3 regions of the Paenibacillus sp. RC21 genome follow, and region 3 is predicted to be linked to each of the others. Evidence: predicted binding sites of a transcription regulator. Region 3 holds the regulator's gene; each other region holds the start of a gene.

Region 1 (10,523 bases), on a different contig from region 3:
ACTAACCGAGCAGATCAGTGGTCCAAAGCGTTCCGAGTGTCTTTATGCCTCCAAGCATACCTTTTTTGCTGATTCGGAACAAGATCAATCCTACAGCGGATAGAGAAGGAAAAAAGCCAGCATATATCCATGCCGACTCCAAAGTGTATGTTCATTTTACCGAAGCCTGATCTTCTCTATTTCTTTACAGACCGGGATGATCCAGCTCATACAGGTTGCGGTATCGGGGTTGCTCCTGCCAGAGCTGCTCGTGACTGCCTCGCATGGATATGCCACCCTGCTCCATAAAGATCACCTCGTCCATATGCTCCATTCCGGTCAGATGATGTGTAATCCAGATGAGCGTTTTGCCCTCCAGCACACGAAACATCGTCTGCATCAGTTCCTGCTCTGTCAGCGGATCGAGTCCTACGGTTGGTTCATCCAGCAGAACAATGGGGTGATTCTGAAGCAAAATCCGCGCCAGTGCAATTCGCTGTCTTTCTCCACCGGAAAAGCGTAGGCCCGTTTCCTGCATCCGAGTGTCATAGCCATCTGGCAAGGAATCAATCAGCGTTCCCAGACCCACCTGCTGCGTTACTGCACGAACCTCTTCCAACGTAGCATCGGGCCGCGCCAACCGAATATTGTTCGCTACCGTTGTATCGAACAAATACGGTTGCTGGTTTAACACTGCAAACAGGCTGGAATACGCCCCGCCTGTATACACGGGCGCACCTGCGACAGTGACGCTCCCTTCATCCGGCTGCAATGCACCCTGAATCAGATTCAGCAGGGTGGACTTACCCGCACCGCTACGACCAAGCAGTGCAACCTTACCCCCTTGCGGCACACGCAGGAAAATATCGCGCACGCTCCATTCTTGCGTTGCTGTATAGCGGTAGCTCACGTTGTTCAGCAGCAGTTCACCTGCGTTGCCCGATCGCTGGGCGGTAACATGTTCCGCCTCTATTTTATCTACTATGCCTCCTGCTGCTTGCCGCCCTGTATGCACAGAAGCCGAGGTCGAAAACGGTACAGATGCGGCAGTTGTAGGTGTATGTTTTTCCGAATCTTTCAACCGTCGTAGTGAATCTTGATACTCCGGCGCATGGACCACCGCTTCTCCAGCGCGGACGAAGGCATCCAGCAATGGAAAAGCAACAAGCGCAAAGGACGCCAGCCATGTTGCCTCTATGCGGTTCTCTGCTACCAGCCCTCCAGCCCATATGGTCATCATCACAATTCCGCCACCTACGACGCACTGTGCGATCCAATGAGAGCGCCATTCGCTTCGCCGAAGTGAATTTTCTACTACAGCAGCCTTGTTTTGCCGTTGGGTGAAGGAAGCCAGAAAATGTCCAGTCCGACCGCTCAGCACCAGATCACTCATGCCGAACAATGCATCGGTCAGCTCCTGATAGGCTGTGCTCCGTTCCTGCTTGAACGTTCGTCGTTTAGCGAGCGAGGTCCACAGCGAGATGGCCGGGGCGATAAAAAGTAAAAATCCGCAATACAGTGCCATCATCAAGGCAAAGGTTCCGTCCATCCATCCGAGTGCTGAAATCCCCAGAGCATAGATGAGCAACGCCGATATCGCAGGCAGAACCAGCTTCAAATATATGTTTTGAAGCTGCTCAATATCCTCCGCCAGCAAACCCAACAGATCCCCTGTGCGAAACTTGCTTCGAATCATAAGCGCTTGCGGTTCTACTGCCCGATACAGCCGCACCCGCATACGGGACACGAGACGCAGCGCGGCATCATGCCCCACCAACCGTTCCAGATACTGAATGACCGCTTTACTAAAACCAAACGTTCGTACAAGCACAATCGGAACGTACACCATCAATATATTTTCCGGTTTTAAAGCCGAACGGGTAATCAGGTGACCGGACGTAAAGAGCAATGCGCCTGCACATCCAATTGCCAGAGCGCCCAATAGCGCCGCAGCCAGAAAGGCCCAAAAATATTGTCTCAAATAAAATACAAACCAGCCTTGGCCGCTATTGTCCGTGGCTCTCATATCTTCCGTCCCCTCCTTCCGTCATTCCCGTCAGCAAACGGTAATATCCTCCCTTACGGGCAACCAGTTGCTTATGTGATCCTGCTTCCTCCAGACGACCTTGATTCATCATCCAGACACAGTCCATATCCGGCATCCAATGGAGTCGATGAGTCGCGAGAAACACTCTTTTATGTTGCAAAACAGATAAAATCGTCTGTTTTAGCTCCCATTCCGTCTCGATATCCAAATGTGCAGTCGGCTCGTCCAGCAAAATAACCGGACGATTACTCAGCAAAGCACGCGCCAACGCTATCCGCTGCGCCTGTCCTCCACTCAGCGTCCGGCCCGCTTCACCAATCGGCTCATCCAATCCATTCGGAAGACCATCCACCAGCTCACGCAGTCCAACCGCGTCAATCGCCCATTCCACTTGCTCGTTGGATGCCTCCGGTTCATAAAACCGGATATTATCCGCCAAGGAAGCGCTGAACAGGTACGGATGCTGCGGAATATAGGCAATATGTCGCTGCCATTCGGCTTTGGTATCACCAGCCAATGCCCACCCATTCACGTTCAGCTCACCCGACGTCGGTTCAGCGAAGCCTCCAAGCAAACTGAGCAGCGTTGTTTTGCCTGCACCGCTGGCTCCGACGATGCCGATCATATTCATATGCGACTCAACACTCGCGGATATGTGGTCAAGTCGTGCGGAACCGTCCTCATTAAGAAGGCATATATCCGATAGCCTGATCGTATCCTGTCCTGTGATATTTAGGGCATTGCCGTCACCCTTAGCATTGTCTGTGCGGCCACTCCCCGTAAGGATATCCACGGAATCTGTTTGCTGAGCCGCTTCATTCTCTGTACCGCGAATGGAGCGCATCGCGCTCCAAGCCTCCTTGCCATCCAGTGAGGCATGATAGTCCGATCCCAACTGGCGTACAGGCATAAAATATTCCGGTGCCAAAATCAGTACCGCAAGTGCCGCTTCCAGTCCCACCGATCCGCTAATCAGACGCAAGCCCAAGCCTACCGCCACAAAAGCGACCGACAGCATACTAAAAAAATCGAGCGCAAAGGAGGACAGGAACGCGACCCGCAGTGTACGCATCGTAGCCGTGCGGTACTGGTCGCTGACCTTCCCGACCGTTTCTCCATGCTCCCGGCTACGGCCCAAAAACCGTAGCGTCTGTAGGCCGCGCAACGAATCCGTGAAATGATGCGACAATAGGCGATAGGAGCGCCACTGTTTATCTGCCTGCTTCCGCGCCGCCAAGCCCAGCAGGATAAAGAAGCCAATCAGGATGGGCATCGTAGCCGTCAAAATCACACCTGAAATTACATCCAATGTGAAAACAGACACGAGCACAAGTATCGTCACACACATCATGTCAATCATACGAGGAATGGACAGTTCCAAATACGTGCGAAAACGATCCACTCCATCCAGCGCCAACGTCACCAGCTTGCCGCTGCCTTCCTTGGCAGCAAAAACAGGTCCTCGCTCGAACAAACGAGCAAGCAGACGCTCCCGCAAGGAAGCGCCTGATGCTTCGGCAAAGCGGCCTGCTGTCCGGCGTTGCAGCCAGATCATCGTATGCCTCGCCGCAAAAGCCGCGAAAAACAACGCCAGTGACGGCCAAGCCATCACCAGCGGATGTTTATCAAATAAAATCGTTATAGCCTTCGCCAAAAAGATCGCTTGCACAATCACAGCGGCCCCCTGGGCCAGGGAAAGGGCGGCCAGCAGCAGCATTACCGGCCGAATGCCCTTTAATCCAAACCATGCTTTATCCATTAGTATTCCAAATGGTCCTTTTCACTGAGACGCTTATGGAAAACAAAGTAGCTCCACGCCTGATAAGCCAGCACAAAGGGTAAAAGCGTTGCTGCAACAATCGTCATGGCTTTCAGGGTGTAATGACTGGAGCTTGCATTATATATCGTCAAATCAAATGCACTGTTGATCGAGCTCACCATAAATCTCGGGAACAAGCCGACGAACAACGAAACGAATGTCAGCAAAATGATAGCTCCCGTCATCCCGAAGGCCCAACCTTCGCGGCGTTGTTTCAGGAAATACCATGACAGCACATAGGCGACGATCCCCACTGCAACTGCAGCGTACATATAAGGGCCACGACGTGCGAATAAGTCTGTTGCAAAATAAGTCCATACCACCATACCCGCGAGCAAAACACCTAATATCGGAAGAAATTTTGACGCAATCACACGAGCACGATCCCGTACTTCTCCAATCGTCCGCAGAGAAATAAACGTTAGCCCATGCATCAGGCACATCCCAACCACGGTCAGTCCAATCCATACCGTATATCCGTTAAACACATCGGAGAATCCGGCTTTCAAGTCCATGTTTTGCTGAATAGGTACACCCTTTACCAAAGCCGCAAAAGCCATACCGAACAGCATCGGCGGCAGAAAGCTACCCATCAGAATGCAGGCATCCCACGTCCCTGTCCACCATTTCCCTTCTGCCTTACCCCGGAACTCAAAGGAAACTCCGCGTAAAATCAAACCAAGCAGAATAAATACAAATACTAGATAATATCCGCTGAACATGGTCGCATACCAGTGCGGGAAAGCCGCGAACATCGCACCTGCTGCTGTGATCAACCATACTTCGTTAGCATCCCAGAATGGACCAATCGTATTGATCATCAAGCGTTTTTGCTGATCATTACGCGGTACCAGACCTGTAGCCATACCCACGCCAAAATCAAAGCCCTCCAGGAAGAAGAAGCCGGTAAACAGCACAGCAATTAATAAGAACCACAAATCATTTAACGACATTGGTGTCACCCCCTTGAGCAAATGGATCATGGATTACCGTTTCCTGATGTGGTTCGATATCCGGACCTTTGCGAGCCGTACGGACAAACAGGAACGTCAGCACACCCGTTAAAATTAAATACAATGCGGTAAACGAGATCAGTGAGAACAGCACTTCCCCTGCCACAACGGTAGGCGAAACGGAATCTTTGGTTTGAAGTAAACCAAAGACCGTCCAAGGCTGACGCCCCACTTCTGTCATGATCCAACCCGCAGTATTTCCAATGAATGGAAGAGATATACCGAGCATCATCAACCGGAAGAACCAACGATGCGAACCCTCCAATTTTTTACGGAATGTCAGATAGGCTCCATACAAAGCAAGTACAATCATGGCACATCCGGCTGCAATCATAATGCGGAAGCTCCAAAATGTAGTACGTACCGGCGGAATATAATTACCGGGGCCGTAGGCTTTTTCGTATTGTGCCTGAAGCTCATTCATCCCCAGTACCGCGCCGGACAGCTTATTATAGGACAGCAAACTGAGCGCATAAGGAACCTTAAATTCAAAGCTGTTTTCTTTCTTTTCAGGGTCAATGCCTGCAATAACTGTCCAAGGGGCCGGGTCACTACTGTTTTCCCATAACCCTTCACTGGCAGCCATTTTCATTGGCTGTGTTTCCACCAAATATTGAGCCTGTCCGTGACCAAACATCGGGATTAACATCGAACTAATCAATGCAACAATAATACTTACTTTGAAAGAAGGCTTGAAAAAGTCCAGATTCTTTTTGTGCATCAGCTTCCATGCACTAATACCTGCCACGAGAAAAGCCCCTGTCGCAATAGCTGCAAACAATGTATGTGGAAACTCCCATAACAGTTGTTCGTTCGTCAACAGAGCGAAAAAATCTTTCATTTCTGCGCGACCGTTATGAATCTCGTATCCTACCGGACGCTGCATGAATGAGTTGGCTGCCAAAATCCACAGGGCGGACAGCATCGTACCAATGGATACCAGCCACATACAGGTTAAATGGACTGCTTTGGACAGCCGTTCCCAGCCGAATACCCACAATCCGATAAAGGTTGATTCCAGGAAAAAGGCAAGCAGTGCCTCAATCGCCAGCGGCGTACCGAACACATCACCGACAAAACGGGAGAAGTCAGACCAGTTCATCCCGAACTGGAACTCCTGCAAAATCCCGGTGACCACGCCTACTGCAAAGTTAATCAGCAAAAAAGTTCCCCAGAATTGAGCCATTTTTTTGTATAAATCATTTTTTTTGATTACATACATGGTCTCCATAATTGCCACCAGCAACGACAATCCAATGGAGATCGGCACATAAACAAAGTGAAGAATTGTTGTGGTTGCAAACTGCAACCGTGCCAATTCTAATACGTCCATGATGTTATTCCTCCCCCTGCGCTTCTCTTAAGAATGAATGTTAATAATTGGGTTCTGAAGCCTCCCTTCATCCTTGTGATAGTATTCACATTATTACATATGGAACGATCACTTTTTATGAATAGCCCCCTCAGGCATCTTCATTACGGAATCTCATGATCCGGCTTCAGAATATCATCATTATATAGAATAGGTTTGAATGAAATAGAATCGAAAGTGTGAACATCGTGTCAAAGCTGTGTCGTAATGATGGCGAATTTATGAAAACAACTCAAATCTTCTAGTTAGTGTGACATTTTCGATTGATCTGTCTGATTTTTTTCCAAGCAAAAAGCCTCTCTTCGTCCGGAGACTTTTGCTCCGACATCCGCAAGAGAGACTTCATCAATTTAACCCACGGGAATCCATCAACTGCCATCCGTCCCTCTGTTCTTCTGAACCCGACTACGATAAGAGGAAGGCGACATCCCCGCATATTTTTTGAATTTGCCGTGAAAATAATCGGCATTGGCATATCCGACACGTCCTGCCACCTGATGCACCCTGATTCCCTGTGCAAGCAATTCCCTTGCCCGCTCGATCCTCACCTTGTCCAGATAGGCGTTAAAAGCTTCGCCCGTATGGCTTTTGAACAATTTGCCCAAATAGCCGCTGTTGTAATTAAACATATCCGCCAACAGCTCCAAGCGCAAATTCTCATCATAATGACTATGAATGAAATCAATCAATTGTTTCATGATCGTTTCCTTACCACCTGGATCGGTCTGACCAATCCATTGCAGCACATGCTCCATTGACCGATCCACCAGCTCTCCCAAGGTTGAATAGGCATATACATCCGTAATCAAGCGGGAATGCTCTTCCAGCACCGTACGGCTCTGTTCCTGTCCAGCCGCATACTTGTTCAGCGCCAAGGTAAATGTCTGTGCAAACGCCGCCTTGATTTCAGCCTCTGAACGATAGATCTGTGGAAATTGGACCTCCATTTCCTTCAATACACGTATTGCAGCTTCACGATTGGACATATCCAGCGCGTAGTACAGCTTCTCTGCATAACGCATGGGGTCTGATGCTTTGTCAGTCGTTTCGCACATTTCCTCGTCCGAAGTTTCCAAATCGTGCAGGTCACTGGTAAGCATCACCCTTTCCGCACGGAACAGGAAAGTACGCTCCAGTAGACGCAGCGCCTGTTCAAAAGAACTCGAAATATCATGAAGTCTCTCCACCGGATCACCAGCAGCTACGTATATTTTCGTTGCCCACGGCTTTAGCGCCTGTCGCCAGGAAGCCAGCAATCGAACAGCATTTTCTTCTGTGTCCACCGTGGAGGGAAGTAGCAAGCCTGTATATATTCCTGCCTCGAATACAATCCCCCTGCCCTGCTCCCCGCACATTTCCGTTAGCCGCAGCTTTGCTGCCGACTGCCGAGCTTGCCGATCCCAGTCGGGTATCCGAAGATCCAGCAGTACGACCTGATAGCTTCTCCAATCCAAAGAGGGTGGCGCCGGATGCTGGCCATGATGTTCAGCTTGCTCCGTTCCTCCGTGGAGAGGGTCGCTGTGTTCCAATGCACCACGATTAGCCCGATCTTCCTGAACCGGAAACAGCAGGATTTCGATCCAATCGCTCTCATGGGCAGGCGGGTTCCCCCACTTGCCGTCTTCTTTTTCGCTCTCAATGCTTCGCCTTACCCGTTTCAGCTCTGTCGTCATTTCTTCTTCGTCCACAGGCTTCAATAAATAACCATCCACGCCAAAGCCCATCGCCTGCCGCGCATAATCAAAGTCCGCATATCCACTTAAAATGAGAAAATGAAAAGGCTCGCCGTTCATTTCGCGTATGCTCCGTATGACCTCCAGCCCGCTCATCCCCGGCATACGAATATCAACAATGACCAGCTCCGGCCGGTGCTCCTTAAATTTATCCAATGCCTCGCGCCCGTTCCCTGCGGTATCTACAATATGAAAGCCGCAGTCTCTCCAATCAATAATGGAGGTTAATCCTTCACGAATCGCAGGCTCATCATCCACAATCATCGCTTTATACATTCGACCCCTCCTCCTTGGGTATTGAAAAGGTTACGGTTGTTCCTGCCTGCGGTACGCTCTCCATGTGCAGACCACAATGTTCACCATACATCAGCGTCAGACGCTGGTGAACATTGCGCAGACCAATACTGCTCCCTTCCGGCTCTTCCGTGCCTGTGATACGGTCAAGCAGACGGGCCAACTGTTCTGCCTCCATGCCAACTCCATCGTCGGCTACTTTTATTTGCAACTCTCGCAGCTCCATCGAAATATCGACTTTCACGGTAACCGGTTCTTCCTTGTTTTCCAGGCCATGAATAACTGCGTTCTCCACCAGCGGCTGTATAATTAATGGAGGAATGGACATTTCCTCAGCGCTTTCTGCCAGATTCACTTCATAGACCAAACGATTTCCAAACCGAAACTGCTGAATTTGTAAATAGGATCGCACCATATCCAGTTCCTGACGCACTGTCGTTTTACCGCTGCCAATCTCCAGATTCCGCCGCATCAATCGGCCAAGCAAACGCACCGTCGTTGCAATCTCGGCTTCCCCGTTCAGATGCGCCTTCATTCGAATAGACTCCAGCGCATTAAACAGGAAGTGCGGGTTAATCTGACTGGCCATCATTTTCAGCTTGATATCCTTTTGTGCCATTTCGAGCCTGTTGTTTTTCTCACTCGCTTCATACACTTGCCCCATCAACTGGCGGATGCTGGCAACCATATAGTTGAAGCGACGGGACAAGTCCCCGATTTCGTCCATCCCCTCCACGCTCGACACGACATGGAAATCCCCTGCAGCCACCTTACCCAGCTCATAACTCAATCGCTGTAGCCGTTTGGTGATCAGCCAGGAAATCATCGTAATCAGAATCAAAGCCATGACCAGCACCGCAAGAACACACAATGCGCCGATCAAGCTGATTCGGTTCGCTCCCTGTACAATGTGTTCCGTCGAAAACACCGAAATAATCGTCAATCCGCTCACACTTGAGGCTGGCAGCAGCTCATCCACAATAATGTTCGAGGATTTCCCGTTTATTTTTGCTTCATATATCCCCTTACCCCTACCCTGTACATCAAAGCCCAAATGCAAATCCGTCAATGTTTGACCCACGGACTGTGTATGGGTAGCCGCGACCACAATTCCGTTACGATCCACAATCAACGTTTCAAACGGCTCCTTGCTGAGCATATGGTTCAGCTCCGTCTGACTCAGTGCAATCATCAGAACTCCCTTGGTATTGTATTCGGGAAAGGGAATTTGCCTCACCAGACTCAGCCGATTAACCGGGTTGTCCTCTTTATCCTGAATATAAAACCAGTTAATCGCCGTCCCCTTCAAGGCCGTCTCGAACCACTTCTGCTGCTCAATGCCAGAATCTACAGGGACAAATTCCAGATTATTAACAAGCGTCGGATTATACGAATAAAACCGGATGGTCGCAATCTCTCTATACTGCTGTACATACTCATTAAAGTCTTTGTATTGATGATACGCATTCATCAGCTCTACCATGCCCGAATAACGGCGATTCGCCATCTCCCTCAGCCTTTTATCGAACATCAGCCCATTTGAAATATCCGTGGGTACGCGCAGTAAATTCGCAGTCTGGCTCTTGATCTTTTCCACATTGTTCACCGTTTGGGCAATCGCACTGTCCAAAGCCTGCTCCCGCAAATAAAACGTGACACAGCCGCCCACCACCAGCACCGGGATCATGACAATCAGCACGTAGGAGAACAGCAGCTTATTTCGCATACGCATATTATTCATCAGATGTCGAACTCCACGATACATGCCATCCCCCCGTTAGATAAGCGCTTACATTAATATGTATTACTTACTCACCGCATCACGATATACATGATTTCAGTTTAAAGCTTCGCAACATCTATATCTATATTTTTTGCAAAATAAAAATGTGGCGAACGGAGTCACCACACTTTACGGATCATGAACTATTCACGCACAAAAGGTTCGATATGCACACCCTGCGGCAGCTTTTGAGGATCGTCCGGGTTAATACGGTCATAGAACATAATGCCATCCAAATGGTCCATCTCGTGCTGTACCACAATCGCCGGATAGCCTTTGAAAGTCAGCAGTTCCTGCGTTCCGTCCGGCAAATTGGCCTTAATGCGAATTTTTTCATAACGCGGGACATATCCGGGTATGTAACGATCCACTGACAAGCAGCCTTCGCCCTGTTCCAAATAAATCATGGACGTCGAGTGGCTGACCAGCTTCGGATTAAACAGCGCATACTCAACCGTTTTGTCTCCATCCTGATAATAGACA
Region 2 (10,523 bases), on a different contig from region 3:
CAGTGGCAGCCCCACCGTCACCTGATGATCATGGCCTATAACCAATGTACGTATCACCGTACGTCCCCCTCGCCTAACACTACTGTCATTGATTCTATTTACATTGTATATAAGCTATTCAGCGTTATACAAATCTCAAGCCCCATATTCATGCTTCATACAGCAAAATAAAGAAAAGGATATCTCCGGGCCATCACAATCCCCCAAGATATCCTTATAAAATATAAATCCAACTCAAACGATATGTTCCATCTCTCTATCTGATAAGAAGCTAACTTCAGGATTTTGCAAAATCCCCAACTTATAATGATAACTATGCTTCAATTAATTTCACAAAGCCTGTGCTTGTCGCTTCATAGCCTAACCGTCGATAAAATTGATGCGCATCCTGTCGCTCACTCCGATTACCGCTGTTCAAAGCAATGGCAACCAAACCTTTTTCTTTTGCCCAAGCTTCCACTTCCTGATTTAGCGCCTTGCCGATGCCTTTATTACGATGTTTCGAATCCATCACAAAAACAACGATACGCGCATAATCTTCATTTCTTTCATAAAAGATATCATAGTGTAGCCCAACCATCCCAACCACTTCCCCTTCAATTTCAGCAACCAGGGTATGATAGTCAGGATTAGAAGCGATACGATCATATCTCTGCTTCATATCTTCAACTGATGTAGGATAACCAAGCTCCTCCATTAAATAAGCCAACGCCGGAATATCCTCTTGTCTAGCAGTCCTGATCTTCAAATTACCCACTCCTTTGAAGGATATACATAAGGATTTATATCAGGTAATAAAGACTCTCTCTTACAATCACAAGAGATCACATCTAGCCATGTACCTACTCACTAAACCACACTTTAACCGAGCCCATTCACTCCCAGCCTACTATCGGCGCAGCAAGCACCGCGCGGCGCCCCTTCCCTTCCACTGCATCCACTCATTCAAAAGTGAGGCAGGCTTTTGACGAAAGGGGGCGATCAGCGAGTAGTAGCGCAGCGGTACATTTGAATCTGAAGAAGCGTCAGCGCTCGCCTTTGCCCCTGAATTTTCACCTTTTCATGTCTTATACAATCCAAAAATTCAGGGGCAACAGCGATCGAAAGATCAAATGGACCGCGGAGCGTTTCACAACGAGCACATCTCACACATTCAACGCAAACCCTGCCCCACTTACAATACTTTCTCCAAGAAACTAATCGTCCGCTCATTTTGCGGATTACCGAATACCTCTTGTGGCGTTCCTTCCTCGACGATGTAGCCTCCGTCCATGAACACGACACGGTCGCTTACTTCGCGTGCAAAACCCATCTCATGCGTCACGATCATCATCGTCATACCTTCACGGGCCAGATCGTTCATGACGCCGAGCACTTCTCCGACCATTTCAGGATCAAGCGCCGAGGTCGGCTCGTCGAACAGCATAATATCCGGGTTCATTGCCAGCGCGCGTGCAATCGCCACGCGCTGCTTTTGACCGCCGGACAACTGTCCTGGCAAGGCATCTGCCTTATCGGACAAGCCCACACGCTCCAGCAGCTTCATGGCCGTCTCCCGGGCCTCTGCCTTGGACTGTTTACCCAATTCTGTTGGCGCAAACATAATGTTCTTGAGCACCGTCATATGCGGAAACAGGTTGAAATGTTGAAACACCATGCCTATATTTTCACGGACCTTGTTAATGTCCACGCTCTTGTCACTCAAGTTGTAGTCATCCACGATGACCTCGCCTGCTGTAATTTCCTCCAGCATATTCATACAACGCAAAAACGTGCTTTTCCCTGAACCCGAGGGGCCAATGACGCAGACAACCTCACCTTCCTGCACTTGCATATCAATGCCTTTCAGCACCTCGTTACTGCCATAGCTTTTTTTCAGGTTCTTGACGATAATTTTACCCACGGCGAACTCTCCCTTCAAGGCGGTTGGAAATTTTGGTCAGGACTGTAATGACGATAAGATACATCACCGCAACCACCAGCCAAATATCAAAGGATTGGAACGTCCGCGCAATAATAATCTTACCCGATTGGGTCAATTCGACCAGGCCAATAACGGACAAAATCGAAGTATCCTTCAACGTAATAACCAACTGATTGATAAACGACGGGATCATGATTTTCACAGCCTGCGGCAAAATGATTTTGAGCATAGCCGTCCGGTATGGCAACCCAAGAGAACGAGCCGCTTCCATTTGTCCCGGATCAATGGACTGAATACCGCCACGGATGATCTCCGTCACATAAGCTCCCGCATTGAGAGACAACGTCAGTACAGCCGCGACAAAGAGCGGCATTTTAAAATCCAGTGCCTGCGGAATCCCAAAGTAAATAAAGAAAGCAAGTACGATCAGCGGAATACCACGGAATACATCGACAAAAACTGTTGCAATACCACGGAACAGTTTATTGTGACTCACCTTCATAAAGCCGAACACCAGACCCAGCACAAAAGCTACCAGCAGGGATACAAGTGTATACAGCAGCGTATTTCCCATTCCTTTGATCAGCGAAGGCAGGGAAGCGGAAATGAGTTCCCAGCGCCCACGTTCAACAGGTGCCGCACCTTTACCGGATTCGCCCAGATACTTGGACATGATTTTGTCATATTCCCCGCTGTTGCGAAGATTCACAAGCCCTGCATTAAATTTCTCCACCAGTTCCTGGTTTTTGCCTTTATTGACAGCGAAACCGTATGAACCACCTTTTTCCTTATCCGTCACAAGCTTGAGTCCATTATTCTGTGTCACTCCGTATGCCAGCACCGGATAATCATCAAAACATGCAACTGAGTTTCCAGTCTTAACCTCATCGTACATTTGAGAGGAATCATCGAACGGAACCGTAGTAAAGCCATATTTGGCCTTAATGGACTCCGCGAACGTGTACCCTTCTGTTCCCGTTTTGACAGCGACACGCTGCCCTTTCAGGTCCTCATAGCGCTTAATCGTATCATTATCCTTACGGACCGCCATGACGACACCTGAATCAAAATACGGTTCAGAAAAATCAAATTTTTGCTTACGTTCATCTGTAATACTCATCCCGGCAATAACGCCGTCCACTTGATTCGTTTCAAGTGCCTGCACTGCCGCATTAAAGCCAAGAGGCTTGATGGTATAGTCAAAATTCTGATCCCTGGCAATAGCAGCCAGCAGATCCATGTCGATTCCGACAAATTTACCATCTACATCTTCAAACTCAAAAGGCGCGAACGTTGTATCCGTGCCGATATCATATTTTGTTTTGTTTTCTGCATGTGCCACTACGCCAAAATTACCGGCCAGGGCAACCACAAAAAACAGACAAATCATGAGTGCTGTTAGTTTTCCAGATTTTTGCATAAGTTCCTCCAGTCAGTTGAACGGTTCAAAGTTTTCTGTTTATTCTACAGGAGTTATTAAAAATTGACTACTTTGATGTCAGATATTTTTTGAAAGATGTTTCATGGACCTGTCTGATCGGGTAAGGTTTAAAGGACCTGTTTTTTGCCCCTGTAATGCCAATAAGCCCCTGCCGCAAAAAGCGGAAGGAAGCTTATTGTGTATCCTATAGTGTGTACTTATTTTCTGAGAAATAATGATGAACTAGAAAAGAATTTTGAAAATCAAACCTGCTAGTAAAGCAGAAATTGGGATAGTAATAACCCAAGTAATGACAATGCGACCAGCCAGCGACCAACGCACAGCGGAAAAACGCTTCGCAGAACCAACACCCAAAATAGCCGAAGTAATGGCATGAGTGGTACTTACTGGTAAATGAAGCAGTGTGGCTGTGAAAATAACCGAAGCTCCGGAAATATCAGCGGCGAAGCCATTGATCGGCTCGATTTTAAAAATCTTGGTGCCCATCGTCTTGATGATCTTCCAGCCCCCAATGGACGTACCGAGCGCCATTGCTGTTGCGGCCGAAATTTTAACCCACATCGGCACTTCAAGATGATCCTGATAACCCGCCGAAACGAGTGCAAATGTGATAATCCCCATTGCCTTTTGGGCATCATTCGTACCGTGCGTGAACGATTGAAGCGCTGCTGTAATGACCTGCATCGTGCGAAAACCTTTGTTCACCGTATGCGGACTGCGACGAGCGAAGATGTATTTTAAAATCATCATTACAATATAACCAATTACAAAAGCAATCAGCGGGGAGAAAATAAGTCCCTCAACAATCCCGATGAAGCCGCTCCAGTTCAATTTCTCTGATCCCGCACCTACATACACAGCCCCGGCCAGCGCACCAATCAAGGCGTGGGAAGAGGATGAAGGAATACCGAACCACCATGTGAGCAGATTCCAGATAATCGCTGCGATCAGTGTCGCAATGACGATATCAATCCCGTTCGTAAGCTTGGTAGGGTCAGCGACACTGCCACCAATCGTCTTGGCAACCCCTGTAAACAATATGGCTCCCAGAAAGTTCATGACCGCAGCCATAATAATCGCACGACGCGGCGTCAACGCACGGGTAGATACCGAGGTTGCGATAGCGTTCGCCGTATCATGAAAACCGTTAATAAAATCAAATGCCAGAGCAAGAAAAATAACAATACCCAATACCAGTAAACTTGTATCCATGTAAAAGGACTCCCTTACGAGTTACGCATAATGATGGATTCCAGCATATTTGCAACATCCTCGCATGAATCCGTTGTCGTTTCAAGGCGTTCGTACAATTCTTTGCGTTTAATCAGTTCAATGGGATCAGTTACAGTTGCAAACAGGTTTTTGATGCAAATACGCAACAGCTCATCCCCCTGATTTTCCAAATCATTCAGGCGAATGGTGTATTCACGGATGGCCAGCAGCTTCTTCTGTGAAAGCAAATGTACAGCCTTCTGAATTTCATAAGCCGACTGACGCAAAATATCAGCGAACTGCACAATATACTCGTCCGGCTCCGTAATGTTGTACATATAAAAACGAGAGGCTGTCGCTTCCAGACCGTCCAGCACATCATCCATGGTCGTTGTCAGTTCCATGATATCGTCGCGTTCCAGCGGCGTAATGAAGGTTTTGTTCAGCTCAGTAATAATCGTGTGTGTGTAATCATCACACTTATTTTCATACTTCTTCATTTCATTAGTAAACAGAACCACATCTTGAAGATTTGAAGTATGTTGGGCAAAATAATCAGCTGCTTGCACGATTGTATCTGCCATATTTTCCAACGTCTCGAAGAATATATCCTTTTTCTTCAATCTCATTAACGATTACCCCTTTACGAAAATATCCGCAACCTGTTTCGACTGCATTAGACAACCTTTGCTATCTTATCACACTCATCAATGTTTTTGTAAAGTTTGTAAAGGCAAATTTCACAATATTAAGTATACATTGCCCGACAAGGAAGTTCATTATCCGACAAATTATATCTAAAAAGGTGGATTATGGATTCCTCACTTTGCTTCTACACTTACATGCTCGTTCAGCGAAACGTCCGCCGGAACCACATGTATATAGGATGTACCCGGTACCAACGGAATTTCAACTCCATTTTTCATAAAACGAATAGCATCACCGGGCGTATGCTGCCACTCGGCGTGTATCAACTTCCCTTGTTGAAACAACATAGCCTCTCCACCGCCTTTAAGCTCAACGCTCAATCGACCTACATCATCCAGCGTTTGGTGCCTGGTGCTCATCACAATGACATTGGCCGCAGAGAGCTGCTTGTTATTGTTTTGATCCACATGTGACTTTTCGTTCACAAAACGCTTATATTGCTGATCTGACGGATCGTAGGTGTAAGATACCTTGTAGCTTTTAAGCAAAAAGCGGATTTGCAAAGATACTGCCTCCCCGTCCCCCATGATCGAAGCTTCACCGGATTTAAGATATTTATATACCGGAACCACCGTCTGCTTGGCGTAGCCTTTACTTTCGCTTCCTTGGCGAAGTCTGTTCACATCTGTGTACAGATTGTGTGGTGGACGGCGATCCTTGCTTCTCCAGAAGTAAGCTCCCCCATTCGAAATCTCATCCAGATGCTCTTTTCGTTGCTGCTGTAAAATCGCATAGGCATCTGTACTTCCCCCGGCGTGTATCGGCAACGCCCCGTAAGTTTCGCCCAGCTCAATCAGATACGGCCGGATGCTGCGGACCGGGCCTATTTTCACATCACCGCCATGACTTTGGAAAAAAGCTACCAAACGTGTAATTCCACCTTCTGCGAGAACTTCATATACCATGTCAGCCTCGCTAAGTCCCGCCTGAGGTCGTGCGGCTGGAGCATTATTAATCATAATTGCAAGCGGTCGTTCCAGAACAGGCTGCTCCACCGGAAGGCCGGTAAGCGGAGCTGTAAATGCCGGAATAGTCGGTTCCTTGGGCGGCTCAAGCGCCTCCGGCTGTGTTTCTTGCTTAACCGGTTGGGGCGCGGGTTCTGATTCACCCGATTTGGACATAGCAGAACAGGACATCATGGTCATACATAGCAAAACCGAGGTCATCACACACAACCATTGGCTTCGATTGAAAATGGGCCCGGACAAATTCATCCCTCCAGTTAGACATTTTTCTCATTATAAGCGTTATTTCCTGTTTTTGTCTTGATTGAAACTCATCATCACTATAGAATACTTATCTGAAGACATTAAAATTTAAAAAATATTCAGACTTTGTGATTTTTATCACAAATAACTGTAACTGAACCTAATACAATAAGGGTGTAGCAGAGATGATCATCCCAAACCAAATGAAATACAACCAACATTATAAGATAAGAAAGAGGAGTGGTTTGAATGTTTAACAACTGGTTGCGTGAAAATAAAGTAGCAATGTGGCTGCTGACTGTAGTACGGGTTTATCTGGGATATGAATGGATGACCCATGGACTTGAGAAGCTGACTGGCGGATTCGATGCAGGCGGATTTATCTCGGGGGCCATTGCTAAGACAGGCGGAGAACATCCCGCTGTACAAGGCTGGTGGGGATCGTTCCTTGAAGCCTTTGCCCTACCTAATGTCGGTCTGTTCAACGTCCTGATCCCACTGGGTGAGTTCCTGGTCGGAGTTGGCCTGCTTCTTGGTACACTGACTACATTAGCTGCCTTGATGGCAATGGTCATGAACTTCTCGTTCCTGTTCTCGGGCACAGTAAGCACCAATGCAATCTACCTGCTGTTTGAAATCTTCCTTGTAGTTGCTGGCGCAAACGCTGGACGGATTGGCTTGGATCGTTGGGTACTTCCCATCCTGCGTGGACTGTTCCGTAAAAATAAAGATACCTTTCCAGCAGACCCCGCTCGAAAAATAGCTTAAGCTACCAAAAAAACAACCGTTACCCTCCGGGCTAATGGTTGTTTTTTTGTGCACTATGCTGCTGACTTTCTTTTATATCCGATTCATCATTTCCCCAAACGTTTACAAGTTGGATACAACCCGGAATGCTCACGATACATTCCCCCTATACACTACAGTTACATCAAAGAAAGCCATGGAGGGTTATATCATGAAAAAAATCACCAAAGCCTACCTCATGCTCGCGACAGTAACTTTCACAGTACAGACTATGGGACTGGGATATCCATCACAAGCCAAAGCGGCAGTATCGACTACGACAACGTCTCAATCGGAAAGTGTGCAAAATATCTCCAACACCTTCGAGCAACTGCTACGTCAACCCGGCAAACTTCCTCAGGCATTCGCTTATTTGCAAAAACACATTCAATCCATTCCAGCCTCTCAAGCCACCATCATGACGCTTCATCTGGAAAATGCACAGACCAAGCAATTGGATTCTTATTCACAAGCCTTATACCCAGCTTCTGTTCAGACCAAAATCAATACTATTTATAAACCCGGCGATTCGTTCACAAATGTAATTAGCCGCACCAAAGATACGAACCTGAAGAAATTACTGACCCAAACCAGAGATGCCGGATACAAACTGGAAACCGCAGAAGGTATGTATTATCCTGTCATAAACTATGAAAAATATAAAGTTTTCGGAAAGCACACCACGGCAGATATCCGCAGCTATATTGACATCATGGCAGTGGAATCTGGACAGGCGGCTACCAAGGATGCCGCACTGCATATCGGATATCAGCAGTTGTCTGGACGGGTGCTGGCACAGGAAGACTTTTTAAACAAATATCCACATTCCAACCGTACACTAGCTGTCAAAGAATTGCATGATCTGTACTATTTCCATACCTTCTACGGCACGAACAATACGCCATTATTCGATTACGATACCAAGAAGATTCTTCCTAACGCTAAAAAAGGATATCAACTGGTAATTCAACACAACAGCGGCTCAGCTAGTCCTTATATACAAAAACTAAAAGCCTTCGTGGCTCTACTGGATCAAAACGGAGATAAACACACTGCACAGGTATCCGACTGGCTGAAAAAGAACGTACCTACTTCCTGATCAAGTTTTACAGGAACACACCATACAGGAACTCATGTTATATACACAAAAGAACTTCCATTCCCACTTGCCATGTGGATTAGGAAGTTCTTTTTTCACATTTACATATCACGTTCTTGACCGAAAGCCCAACAATTGAGACTCAGTGAGCCCAGGACATAGGACTGAAAAAGCTTCTGCGCCGAGCGCTGGTCATCCGCAGCCCCCATCGCGTAAAACAGCGGCGAAAAATGCTCTATCCCATAAGAGGGAACCGCCTGTTTGGCATAAGGAGCCTTTTTATCATATTGGAACAAATGACGTAAATTCCATTCCTGAAGCTGCTGACCGATCCAGTTATCATATTGAACCGCCCAATCTGCTGGCTCATTCGTCTGCTTGAGTGTTCGCAAGTTGTGGACCAATCCGCCGCTACCGATGATCAAAATGCCCTGTTCACGCAACGGTGCCAGCATCCGCCCAATCTCGTATTGCTCCTGCGGAGCGCGCCTGGAATCAATGGAGAGCGGGACGACCGGGATGTCCGCATCAGGATATATATGCCGCAAAACCACCCATGCTCCATGGTCCAGTCCCCGGTTCCGTACCGGCTGGTGGAACAGGTTATGCTGACTGAACAGATGCTCTATCTCCTCATACAGCTTCGGATCGCCTGGTGCAGGGTAATCAAGTGTGTACATTTGTTCAGGAAAGCCATAGAAATCGTGCAACGCTGCATGCTGGTCATCCGCGCCTATGCATTGATCAGCACTATCCCAATGCGCGGAAAAAATGACTATTCCTTTGGGTCGGGGCAGGCTCGCGCCCAGCTCTGCAAGAAAGCTGGTGTATGCGTTGTTTTCTAAAGCTAGTGTTGGTGAACCGTGCGCAACAAAAATTGAGGGTAATGTCATCGCTGCCAACCTCCACACGCCAGTATAGTGTTACTCTTCCATTTTACTCCGGTGGAGGCGCAATTTCCAATACAATCCGTTACAGCCTGAAATCAGATCATCCAGTGCTGCCAATCCCGCTGAATATTCTCCTGCTCATCCAGCCATTCCAGCGTCCGGTCGATCAACCGCTGCCGCTCTTTACCGGAAGAGAAGGTGTGGTCTCCCTGAAAAATAATCTCTTTGTCGCAGCGTCCCTCTGGACGCATCCAAAATACCTTTTGGAACAGGAATGCATAGTCCACAGGAATGATATCATCCGAGGTTCCGTGAATAACGAGCACATCGCCGTTAAACTTGACGGCCTCCTGAAACGGCTGGAACTGGGCAAGCGACTCAAAATATGAAGGTGTGAACTTATAGCCCAAATAGTCGGCCTGACCGCTTTTCACAGACTCATCGTACACGCTCCGCTCCGTAATTTTAACAATGTCATTGAACGGGTAGCCGACCGCAGACCAAAGCACCAGATTTTGTACTCTCTTGTCCCGTACTGCTGTGAGAAGAGCGACCGCGCCACCCAGACTGTGACCGATCAGCGTCACCTTGGTCGGGTCGATATCTGCACAATTCACGGCATAATCAAGCACGGTACGTGTCTGATTAATCATCGACTCCAGCCCTTGCTTGCCGTATTCACCCGTACTTTCCCCGCAACCTGCAAAATCAAAGCGCAGGACAAAATATCCCCCTTCTGCAAGCTCACGGGCAGTCTTTACGAATAACCGATCTACCCCGATACGATTGCCCACAAATCCGTGGCATATCACTACAAGCGGTACCCGTCTCTGACGGTCTCCTTCATTCGGATTGCTTGGATAATGAATTGTTGCGGCCAGCTCCTCATTTTCAAAGCGAATTCCAATTTGCCGTTCCATCATGATTGTCCCCCTGTTTCAAGCTTCACCGTCACCAACCTGGTATGCTGTATTGGCAACCCTATCTTGCGAAGCTTCTTGTGATGATTAATGATTGGTAATTAATGATTTAAAGCGAATATGTCAAACGTATATTGTAACATGGATGCTCAGCAAAATATCTATTTACTTTAATTCCGATAAGTTTAATAAGTTTTATAGTAAAGTCAGTCTATCATTGCCCTGCTTCCTTGTCAACCTGTCAGTTATAACGGAGAAAAAGGGAACAAATGGCGCTCCCCGCAACGAATAACGGAGAGCGCCATATTGCATTACTTGGCGGGGAAAATTACTTT
Region 3 (10,523 bases):
GACCGGGCTGAAAGCGGTCATCTATAATGCTTTGGGCTGTCTTATGGCGAAGCAGGCTGATGTAGAGGAGGCGCAAAAATGTTTTGCTCTCGCGCATCAGTTCGATCCTGCGTTACCCGAGCCGCTGCACAATATGGAAGCCTGTTTGTCCGGTGCCGAAATGCTTCGGTACGACAGCTCCATGATGACCTGGCTATAGTTGTCAGACACCGATCGAGACGAGGCATGCCCACCTTCCCAGGCGGTGTGTGCATCGTCTTTTTTGGCTGTCTTAATTTCCAAACAGGCGATCTTCTGCTATGCTGTTATACAGAGTTATTATTTTTGTATGTGTCAAAAGAAAGGATTAAGTTGAATGAAATTTGCGGTATTGGATTTTGAAACGACAGGCACCCAGTCCGCGGATGACATCATTCAAGTCGGACTTGCAATTATAGATCATGATAACAGCATTTCCCGTATTTACGGTTCTTATGTGAACCCTGGCAGATCCATTCCGCCTTTTATTACCGGGTTGACCGGGATTACAGACGATGACGTCAAGGATGCTCCTGCCCTCGAAGAGATGATGATGGAGCTAGTGCCTATGCTGGACGATGTCGTGCTGGTCGGTCATAATGTGGCGTTTGATTTTAATTTTTTGCAAAACGCTTTGGATCGGTGCGGGTACTTGCCGTTTACTGGCAGAATTTTGGATACGATGGATTTTCTGAAAATCATGTTTCCATCGCTATCTTCCTATCAGCTGGGTTTTGTTTCTTCTGAGTTCGGGCTGGCGCATGACCGACCTCATCAGGCAGACAGCGACGCGTTGGCTACGGCTGAGGTGTTTTTAAAATGTCTGGATGAGCTTCACGCGCTGCCTTTGATTACGATACAGCGGCTCAGCGATTTGTTCGCGGAGGAAGACAGTGACCTCGGATGGTTTTTGGACGGGGTGCGTGAAGACAAAGAGCATGATCCTATTCAGGATTTGGAGGGTCATCAGTTTTTTCGTCAGCTTGCGCTGAAGGTAGAGGATTGGACGGAGCTAAATGCCCCTCGCAGAGAGGACGACCCCAATCCGCTGGCAGGCGTTTCCTTTGAGGAATACATGGATGATGTGCGAGACAATTTACGTTCATCCTTGAGCCAATATGAGGAACGCGAAGCGCAGACGCAAATGATTGAGGGTGTCAATCAGGCGCTGAGTGAGGACAAGCACCTGTTGATCGAGGCGGGTACGGGGACAGGCAAGTCCCTCGGTTATTTGCTCCCTTCGCTATATCACAGTGTGAAAAATGGACAGCGAGTCATGGTTAGTACGCATACGATCAACCTACAGGAGCAATTACGCGAGCGTGATATTCCGATGCTGACCAAGGTGATCCCGTTCCCGTTCCGGGCTGCCATTTTTAAGGGCCGGGGACATTATTTGTGTCTGCGTAAGTTTGAACATAAAATAAACAGAAGAGACTTCGCAACGCCGAAGGAAGATTTAATTACAGCGGCCCAGATGATCGTCTGGCTGACATTGACGGAAACCGGTGATGATGAAGAACTGAATCTGAGCAATCGTGGCGGAGATTTTTGGGAAACGGTGGCCAGTGATTCGGAGTCCTGTCTTGGGCGTTCTTGTCCATGGTTCCGCAAATGCTTTTATCATCGTGCGCGCCACGAGGCGGGAATAGCCGATGTGGTCATTACGAATCATTCGAAGCTGTTCACGGACGTAAAAGCGAGTCATCAGCTGTTGCCGAGCTATGAGCATCTGGTGATTGATGAAGCGCATCATCTGGAGGAAGTCGCTGGTAAGCACCTGGGAATGCATATGAAATATTTCACACTCGTGCATACGCTGACCCGGTTGTTCAAGGACAGCAAGAACGGACAATTGCCTTCGCTGCGTCAGCAGTTGGCAAAGTCGGGGCATGAGAAATCGACGGATTGGGCTTCTACCATCGACCAGATATATCCACTCGTGCTGGAGGTCAAGGAGACTTGGGATCTGCTGAGCGACAAGCTGTTTGGTATGCTGCCGGAGCGAAGTGATGCGACACCGGGCGAAACAGGGCAGTTTTCTTCCCGTCTCAAGCCGTCGGCCAAGCCTGCCAAGTGGGATCAGGCTGCTGCGCTGGAAAATCAGGTTTATGTAACGTTGAGCGAAATTTTGCGCAAGGGCGACAAGCTGATGCTCGACGTGAAAGAAGAACATGACGATTATGCGGCTGACAGCCTCATTACAGATATTACGGGGCTGCTTAAGGATTTGGCAGGCATTAGGGAAAGCTTGCGCTTTTTCATGCGGATGGATGATGAGACGACCGTATATTGGCTCGAAGCGAGCGGGCAATTCCGCAGCAAGTCGCTACAATTTTATGCGGTGCCCGTCGATGTGAGCCGCCAGCTGAAAGAAATGTTTTTTGACAAAAAAAGGAGCATTATTCTGACGTCTGCTACCTTGTCGGTGGATAAGTCGTTTCAGTACATGACCGATCAGCTCGGCTTGCAGGAGGCCGCAGATCAAGGGCGGCTGATGACTACGCAGCTCCCTTCACCCTTTAACTACAGGGATCAGGTGTTGCTAGTCATTCCAAGGGATTTTCCGAGCGTGAAGGGCAGTGTAGGAGATGAGCATTTTGTAGATATGCTCGTCAGCTCGCTAGGTTCGACTGCCCAAGCGACGCGGGGGAGAATGCTCGTTCTCTTTACCTCCTATCGCATGCTCCGGCAGGTGTATGAGCCGCTTAAGGAGGCGTTAGCATCCAGCGACATCACCGTGCTGGGGCAGGGCGTGGACAGTGGGAGCCGCAGCAAGCTGACCCGACGTTTTCAGGAAGCCAAAGCTTCTGTGTTGCTGGGAACCAGCAGCTTTTGGGAAGGCGTCGATATTCCGGGCAAGGCGCTGACGTGTCTGGCTATCGTCCGCTTGCCGTTCCAACCGCCCAATCACCCGCTGCTGGAGGCTAAAAGTGAGCTGCTCCAGCAGCAGAAGAAAAATCCTTTTATGAAGCTGTCTGTTCCACAGGCTGTCATTCGCTTCAAACAGGGATTTGGACGTCTAGTACGTACCGCGAGCGACCACGGGGTTGTTATCGTTTACGATACGCGTGTGATTGAATCCTATTACGGGAAGCACTTTTTGTACTCGTTACCGGGACCAAAAATGGAGCATATGCCGACGGAGCAAATGGTGCCCCGTATCGCCGAGTGGCTCCAATCCGCCCCGGAGACAGAGGCATAACGGACGGACATCTTAACATGTCCGTTACAATTAGGGGGAGCATGTATGAAATCAGATAAAATTTCAGAGGCTGTCGTACGGAGGTTACCCGTATATTTACGTTATCTGAATGCACTGCACAAACGGGAGGTGGCTACGGTCTCTTCCCAGGAGTTAGGACAAAGACTGGATTTGAATCCGGCTCAAATTCGTAAGGATCTCGCGTATTTTGGAGATTTTGGCCGTAAGGGTATCGGCTATGATGTTACTTATCTTATCGAGAAAATACGCCATATCCTGAAAATCGACCAGCAAATTAACGTGGTATTGGTCGGAGCAGGTAATCTGGGGCAAGCCCTTTCGAATTATAATGCTTATTTAAAAGACAATATGAAAATTGTAGCAGTATTTGATGCTGTGCCAGATAAGGTCGGAACCAGGATCAATACGCTGGTCGTACAGCCAATGGATGAACTGGAAGCGACCGTGAAGGAACAAAACATTCGGATCGGGATTATTACCGTACCGGATTTTGAAGCGCAGAACGTGGCTGACAGGCTCATAAATAGCGGGATTGGAGCGATTTTGAACTTTGCGCCGACCACTCTCAAGGCACCAGCAAATATTCGAATACATGCCACAGATTTTACAACAGATTTGTTAAGCCTCGCTTATTATTTGGAAGACGGAAAGGAAGATATGCAACATGACGGTGAATAAATGGATGATTAAAAACGGCTCTTTTGCCGTGAACAGATCGGAAGCGGGGGTAATCCACGGCTATATGATCGTGGAGGACAGCCGCATTGCCTATATTGGCGAGACTTTGCCAGCGGGTGAGGAAGAGACGGAAGCGATTGATGGTAACGGGCTGCTGTTTTTACCTGGCCTGATTAATACACATGGTCATGCGGCGATGTCCCTGCTGCGCGGGTATGGGGACGATCTGGCTCTTCAAGTATGGCTTCAGGAAAAAATGTGGCCGATGGAAGCCAAGTTTACGTCTACGGATGTGTACTGGGGTACGTCCTTGTCCGTGCTGGAAATGCTGAAAGGCGGTACAACCACCTTTTTGGACATGTATGATCATATGGACGAGGTGGCTCGTGTAGCTGAAGAGTCCGGCATCCGTGCCAGTCTGATGCGTGGAGCGATTGGATTATGTTCGGAGGAAGAGCAGCGGATCAAGCTGGCTGAGGCTGTGAATTTTGCGCGTAATTGGCATGGAAAAGCAGACGGTCGCATTACGACTATGATGTCTCCACATGCGCCGTATACGTGTCCGCCTGCGTTTATCGAAAAATTCGTGCAGGCTGCGCATGATCTGGACTTACCGTTGCATACGCATATGTCCGAAACCATTGCCGAAGTAGAGCAAAACGTACGCGACTACGGCTTGCGCCCGGTTGCGCATTTGGATAAGCTCGGCTTTTTCTCCCGTCCATCGCTTGTTGCCCATGCTGTTCATTTGAATGACGAAGAAATAGCTTTGCTGGCTGAACGTGGTGTAGCGGTTTCGCATAATCCGGGTAGCAACTTGAAGCTGGCGAGCGGTGTGGCAAGAGTGCCTGATCTGCTCCGTGCAGGCGTTACCGTCTCTCTCGGAACAGACGGTCCCGCCAGTAACAATAACCTGGATATGTTTGAGGAAATGCGTCTGGCTGCACTCATTCACAAGGGAGTATCTGGGGACCCAACCGCAGTTCCTGCGGGTGAGGCGTTGCGTCTGGCAACGGAGTACGGAGCGAAGTCGATTGGCTTGAATGAGGTAGGGGCGCTGGCAGCAGGCAACAAGGCTGACTTTATCGCGCTCGATCTCAATCAGGCTCATTTCTTGCCGCATACGGATCTCATTTCTCATGCCGTATACTCTGCAAGCGCCAAAGACGTGGCCCATGTATGGGTTGACGGTCGTCAGGTTGTGAAAAACGGTGAGTGCCTGACTATGGATGAGGAACGTATCAAGCATGAGGCACAAGCCGCCTTTGAAGGGCTGCTGTCGCGCTAATTCAGGTGTCACATCCCCTTAGAGAGGAAGCACAGGTTTGAAAAATAAGAAAAAATGGATAGTGGTCGCCATTCTGGCCGTCATACTGGTCCTGGTCAGCATTTTCTGGTATTATTCCTATGTTACTCAAGATCAGGTGACTGAGAGAAATGCCGCTATCGTAAAGGCCAAGCAATCGGGTGGTCTGGTTACCACGACTCAGACGTGGAAGTCGGTGTGGGATCAGGTATACTGGGTGGTACAAGGGAAAAATGCTCAGAATGAAAATATTATGGTGTGGGTCCCTTTTCAAAAGGTGGAGGGTCAACCTAATGTGCCTGTGGCAGATAATAGTGGTGTTCATACCGAGCTACTTAAAAACGGAGTCGACGAGCAAAAAATGACAGCCATGATCCAGCAGCAGCTTCCGGGTATAGATATTGTAAGGCTTGAGCCGAGTGTGTTTAACGGTCAATATGTGTGGCAGTTGTTTTACGATGACGGCAGTCATCATTACTATACCTTTTATCGCTTCTCGGATGGGGGATCGATGGGGGTAAAGTATACTTTGCCTAATAATTGAGCTGGGTGAAGAGTGGCTGATGGTGGTGTGAGAGCGCTGCGTGGTCCATTTGAGCTTACGATCGCTGTTGCCGACGGATTTTTTTCGATTAGATTCTTATGGGGAAAATCCGTCGGCAAGCATATGCTTCCGAACCGAGCTTTCTTTCAGAAAGCTTTCAGGCGAACGCTTCGCTTCTTCAGATTCAAATGGCCCACTCCGCTGGCTGATCGCGATGGAGTTACTCCAAACACCACTCTTTCTATGGGAGTTGGGGGGTAGGGGGCACGGACGCCGCTGCGCTTGTCTCCGTTTTGGGTTTTACACCAAACTAATTCTGTACGAACTGGAAAATCGTTTTTACTAAAAAAGATATGTGAAATTAGAAGACATTGTCTTATAAAAGAATGTGTAGTTTTGAATCATTGAAGACTAAAAAGACGTAAAGCGATATTTCTCGCATTTGCGTCTTTTAGTTTTTTTGTTTGGGTAAGTGTTTATTATAGTATCACTTGAATTTCCCTTAAACAGGTTAAACATGAAGTCTATTACATATATCATAATATTTTTTTCCTTAAAATGGTTTAATTATAGGTGCAGACTAACGTAACCCATAATTTTGTGGCTATGTTATCATGACTACTTATACAAAAAGGAGATTCATGAACATGGGTAAAGTGAATGGGAAAGTTGCATTAGTAACGGGTGGAGGTCAAGGGATTGGACGGGCTATTGCTTTACGCCTCAGTCAAGATGGCTTCGCAGTGGCAATCGTGGATTTGAATGAAGAAACGGCCCAAAGTGTTGCTGGTGAGATTACAAAGGCAGGAGGGCGCTCGCTTGCGCTTAAAGTCGATGTTTCCAACCGGGATCAGGTTTTTGCGGCTGTAAAGGAAGCATCTGAAAAACTCGGTGGCTTTGATGTCATTGTAAATAACGCGGGGATTGCTCCCGCCAAGCTATTGGAGGATGTCACGCTGGCTGATTTTGACAAGCTGTTCCACATCAATGTGACCAGTGTATTATGGGGCATTCAGGCAGCAGCCGCCAAGTTCAAGGAACTGGGTCATGGTGGTAAAATCATCAATGCCTCTTCTCAGGCAGGCCATGTCGGTAATGCCAACCTGGGTATTTACTCCGCCACCAAATTTGCAGTTCGTGCCCTAACACAAACCGCCGCTCAGGAATATGCCCAATACGGTATTACAGCTAACGCCTACTGCCCCGGCATTGTACAAACGCCAATGTGGAGTGGCATTGATAAAGAAATTACGGCATCCAAAGGTGAAGCTACTGGCGATGCGACCAAGGAATTCGGCAGTAAAATTGCCCTGGGCCGTCTTTCTACACCGGAAGACGTATCTGCCTTCGTATCCTTCCTGGCAGGCCCTGATTCCGATTACATGACAGGACAATCCCCACTGATCGACGGTGGCATGATGTTCCTTTAAAAGATTTAAAGGTTGTATTATGACGCAATTATGAATCCTTTTTAGATATAGTGTAAGGTTGCAATATGAGAGCTAAAATGCTGTATGAGAATCTTTTCTTACACATAAAAAGAAGTAGACATCACAACAAAAAAAAGACGTAAATACGATAAAATTCGTATTTACGTCTTTTTAACTCACTCCGCGAAGCTTGGCTGAAAGCCAGCAAAGCATCTTTATCTACCCAACTTCTCTCCTAAGGCAAATTCATCTTTATGGCTGTGCAGTAGCGGAGTGGAGGATTTGAATCTGGAGAAGCGATAGCGTTCGCCTTTGCCGCCGGATTTTCCCCATAAAAATCTAATCGAAAAAAATCCGGCGGCAACAGCGATCGTAAGATCAAATCCTCCACATAGCGCCTCCCCTCCCCACCACCATAACCAATGATTTTGCCCAACCGCAACTCCCCCACACATTGCCTTCGATATTAGATATACGTTATGATATAATATAATTTATAAGTGATAGACAAAAATGATAGAAAAAGACTTGCTGATCACTGTAGATCATGCAGTCTGGTTTATGTGTTGACATTCGTCCCGTTTCTTCTGTGTTTTACATTTTGAGAGGAGGATGTTATTTGAAATTACGTGCAGTTCCTATCGTTGTTGCGGCGGTTCTGGCAGCATCGCTGTTGTTTGGAGGATGGTTTATTTACCGTCAGTTTACAATGCAGAGTCCTCTGGAAAAACTGGTTTCCCAATATCCCGGCGTCACAAGCGCTCAAATAGATATTAAACCGGATCAGGTTGTTTTGAATCTGGATCTCAAACCGCAGGCAGATGTCGCCGGATTGGTCAATGTAGTTAAGCAAAAAGGACAGTCCATCATTGGCAGCCGTACAGTTAAGCTGGAAATTGCGGATCATTCCAATCCAGCGTTGAACCAGTGGTGGTCTGAGGCCATGTTTCCGGTAGCGGAAGCGATGGAAAATAAAAAATACACCCAAATTTCATCTACCGTCGAGCAGATGAAAAAGAAAAAAACCGGTATCGAGGCCGATACCGATATGGATTCAAACAACGTCTATATCCGACTCAGCGAAGGCAAAGCGACCAAGTTTATCGTTTTGCCACGTCAATCTCAGCAAATGGGGGTATGGCCTAATGCCTAGATGGATCAAGGAAGCACTAATCGGCATTGTGCCGGTGACCATTATATTTCTCATTTTTATCGGGGTGAATATTATCCCTTTTCTTATCGCAGGTTTGATGCTCAGCGGCTTGTTAATGCTCATGCATGCACGTGGAGGTTTGGCTGTAGGGGCCGGGCAAGAACGTAAACGTAAAAAGAATGGCCCGGACAAGCTGACTTTTGAGGAAATCGGCGGGCAAGAAAGCGCCAAGCAGGAGCTGCGTGAAGCGCTGGATTTTTTGAATCGGCATGATGAAATTTCCAAGTTTGGCATTCGTCCATTAAAAGGTGTTTTGCTTACAGGCCCTCCGGGAACCGGGAAAACACTGATGGCGAAGGCAGCTGCGCACTATACCAATTCTATATTTGTTGCCGCTTCAGGCAGTGAGTTTGTTGAAATGTACGTAGGTGTTGGTGCAGGCCGTGTCCGCGAGCTGTTTCGGGAGGCCCGCACTCGTGCAGCCAAGGAAAAGAAGGAAAATGCTATTATTTTTATTGACGAGATCGACGTGATTGGCGGCAAGCGTGAGGGTGGACAGCAACGTGAATATGACCAAACCTTGAATCAGTTGCTGACTGAAATGGATGGCATCTATTCAGCAGATACTCCGCGCATTTTGATCATTGCGGCTACAAACCGTAAAGAAATGCTGGACAGCGCCTTAACGCGTCCGGGGCGTTTTGACCGTCATATTCAAGTGGACTTGCCTGATAAGAAGGGCCGTCTTCATATTCTTAAAATCCATGCCAAAAACAAACCGATTCAGGAAGAGGCGAATCTGGACAAAATTGCTGAGGAATCCTACGGGTTTTCCGGTGCACAGCTGGAAAGTGTCATGAACGAAGCGGCAATCTATGCGATGAGACAGGAACAGGAAACGATTGCGCAAAAGCATCTGTCGATGGCGATTGACAAGGTGATGATGGGTGAGAAAACGGATCGTGAATCAACGTTGGAAGAGAAAAAACGTGTAGCGATTCATGAACTGGGACATGCTATTATGGCTGAAATCGTTCGTCCGGGCAGTGTCAGCCAGGTAGCGCTCAGCCCGCGTGGGAAAGCGCTCGGCTATGTGCGGCACAATCCACAGCAAGAGCATTATTTGTATACTAAGCAGTTCCTGGAGGAGCAGATCATGATCTCGCTCGCAGGAGCTACGGCGGAAGAAATGTACTATGGCGGTCGCAGTACAGGCTCTAGCAACGATTTTGAGCAGGCGCTGAACATTGTTCATACGATGATGACTTCCGGTTTGACTTCACTTGGCATTATTAACATGGAAATGGTAACGAAAGAAGAACTCATGCGCGAAAATGGTGAGATTATGGACGACCTTCATAACCGTACTTTGGAGCTGCTCGAAAAGCATCGTCCAGTGTTCGACAACTCTCTTGACATCCTTATGAAGGAAGAAACCCTGTCCGGGGATCAATTTAGATGTCAATTTAGTGAAAATGCTCTATTACCAGCATAATTTTTTATGCTGGTTATTTTTTTTTACTTTTAGTCCGTGCTAAGATATTATTAGCTATTGGGACATAAACATGTATTTTTCGACAAAGAAGGATACAATATAAGAGAGTGACCAGGAAAGGGTGGAGTAAAGAACCATGCAATTTAAAAAAATCGGCGTCATCGGCGGCGGCACCATGGGACAGGGTATCTCTGAAATGCTCGCGTCCAAAGGAATTGATGTGCTGTTGGTAGAGCAGACACCAGAGAAACTAGACTACGCCTACAATATGATTGAAACGAGTCTGGACAAGCAACTGGAAAAATGGGCAATCACACAAGCGGAGAAAAAATTGATTTTATCCCGCATCCAGAAAGTTTCTCATTTGGCTGAGCTTGGAAGCTGTGACATGGTCATTGAAACCATTACAGAAAATCTGGACGAGAAGAAAGCTGTTTTCCAAGAACTGGACTATGTGTGTCCAAACAACATTATTCTTGCAAGTAATACATCCACGCTGAGCCTGACCGAGCTTGCCAGCTCGACCAAGTATCCTGAGCGTGTTATTGGTATGCACTTTATCTATCCAGTATCCCGCATTGATCTTGTGGAAATTATTCGTGGCTTGAAAACTTCGGACGATACGTTTGAAAACACAAAAATGTTTGTTGAAGAAGTAGTGGAGAAAAAAGGG

What was found. The regulator Rex, encoded in region 3, represses fermentation and respiration genes when NADH is low (regulators of the CRP and FNR family bind a similar motif). The targets are predictions, from matches to a motif close to TTGTGAAATATTTCACAA.
Region 1: the regulator Rex is predicted to act here: its motif matches at 6,265-6,282, upstream of ABIA61_RS20805 (cytochrome ubiquinol oxidase subunit I).
Region 2: the regulator Rex is predicted to act here: its motif matches at 6,620-6,637, upstream of ABIA61_RS09970 (DoxX family membrane protein).

Annotation. Positions count from the first base shown of each region.
Region 1 is NZ_JBIYCS010000007.1:121,759-132,281, reverse strand. It holds gene cydC (thiol reductant ABC exporter subunit CydC) at 185-2,005, opposite strand; gene cydD (thiol reductant ABC exporter subunit CydD) at 1,986-3,785, opposite strand; gene cydB (cytochrome d ubiquinol oxidase subunit II) at 3,785-4,798, opposite strand; gene ABIA61_RS20805 (cytochrome ubiquinol oxidase subunit I) at 4,785-6,191, opposite strand; gene ABIA61_RS20800 (response regulator transcription factor) at 6,599-8,239, opposite strand; gene ABIA61_RS20795 (cache domain-containing sensor histidine kinase) at 8,232-10,022, opposite strand; gene def (peptide deformylase) at 10,184-10,523, opposite strand, start outside.
Region 2 is NZ_JBIYCS010000003.1:42,516-53,038, reverse strand. It holds gene corA (magnesium/cobalt transporter CorA) at 1-57, opposite strand, end outside; gene ABIA61_RS10000 (GNAT family N-acetyltransferase) at 314-748, opposite strand; gene ABIA61_RS09995 (amino acid ABC transporter ATP-binding protein) at 1,175-1,903, opposite strand; gene ABIA61_RS09990 (amino acid ABC transporter substrate-binding protein/permease) at 1,896-3,344, opposite strand; gene ABIA61_RS09985 (inorganic phosphate transporter) at 3,588-4,577, opposite strand; gene ABIA61_RS09980 (DUF47 domain-containing protein) at 4,592-5,206, opposite strand; gene ABIA61_RS09975 (DUF3048 domain-containing protein) at 5,399-6,499, opposite strand; gene ABIA61_RS09970 (DoxX family membrane protein) at 6,743-7,261, shown strand; gene ABIA61_RS09965 (hypothetical protein) at 7,452-8,378, shown strand; gene ABIA61_RS09960 (dioxygenase family protein) at 8,480-9,271, opposite strand; gene ABIA61_RS09955 (alpha/beta hydrolase) at 9,364-10,188, opposite strand.
Region 3 is NZ_JBIYCS010000002.1:204,068-214,590, reverse strand. It holds gene ABIA61_RS06085 (tetratricopeptide repeat protein) at 1-199, shown strand, start outside; gene dinG (ATP-dependent DNA helicase DinG) at 356-3,223, shown strand; gene ABIA61_RS06075 (redox-sensing transcriptional repressor Rex) at 3,269-3,922, shown strand; gene ABIA61_RS06070 (amidohydrolase) at 3,909-5,210, shown strand; gene ABIA61_RS06065 (cell wall elongation regulator TseB-like domain-containing protein) at 5,248-5,772, shown strand; gene ABIA61_RS06060 ((S)-acetoin forming diacetyl reductase) at 6,420-7,202, shown strand; gene ABIA61_RS06055 (hypothetical protein) at 7,418-7,657, opposite strand; gene ABIA61_RS06050 (hypothetical protein) at 7,822-8,355, shown strand; gene ABIA61_RS06045 (AAA family ATPase) at 8,348-9,850, shown strand; gene ABIA61_RS06040 (3-hydroxyacyl-CoA dehydrogenase family protein) at 9,987-10,523, shown strand, end outside.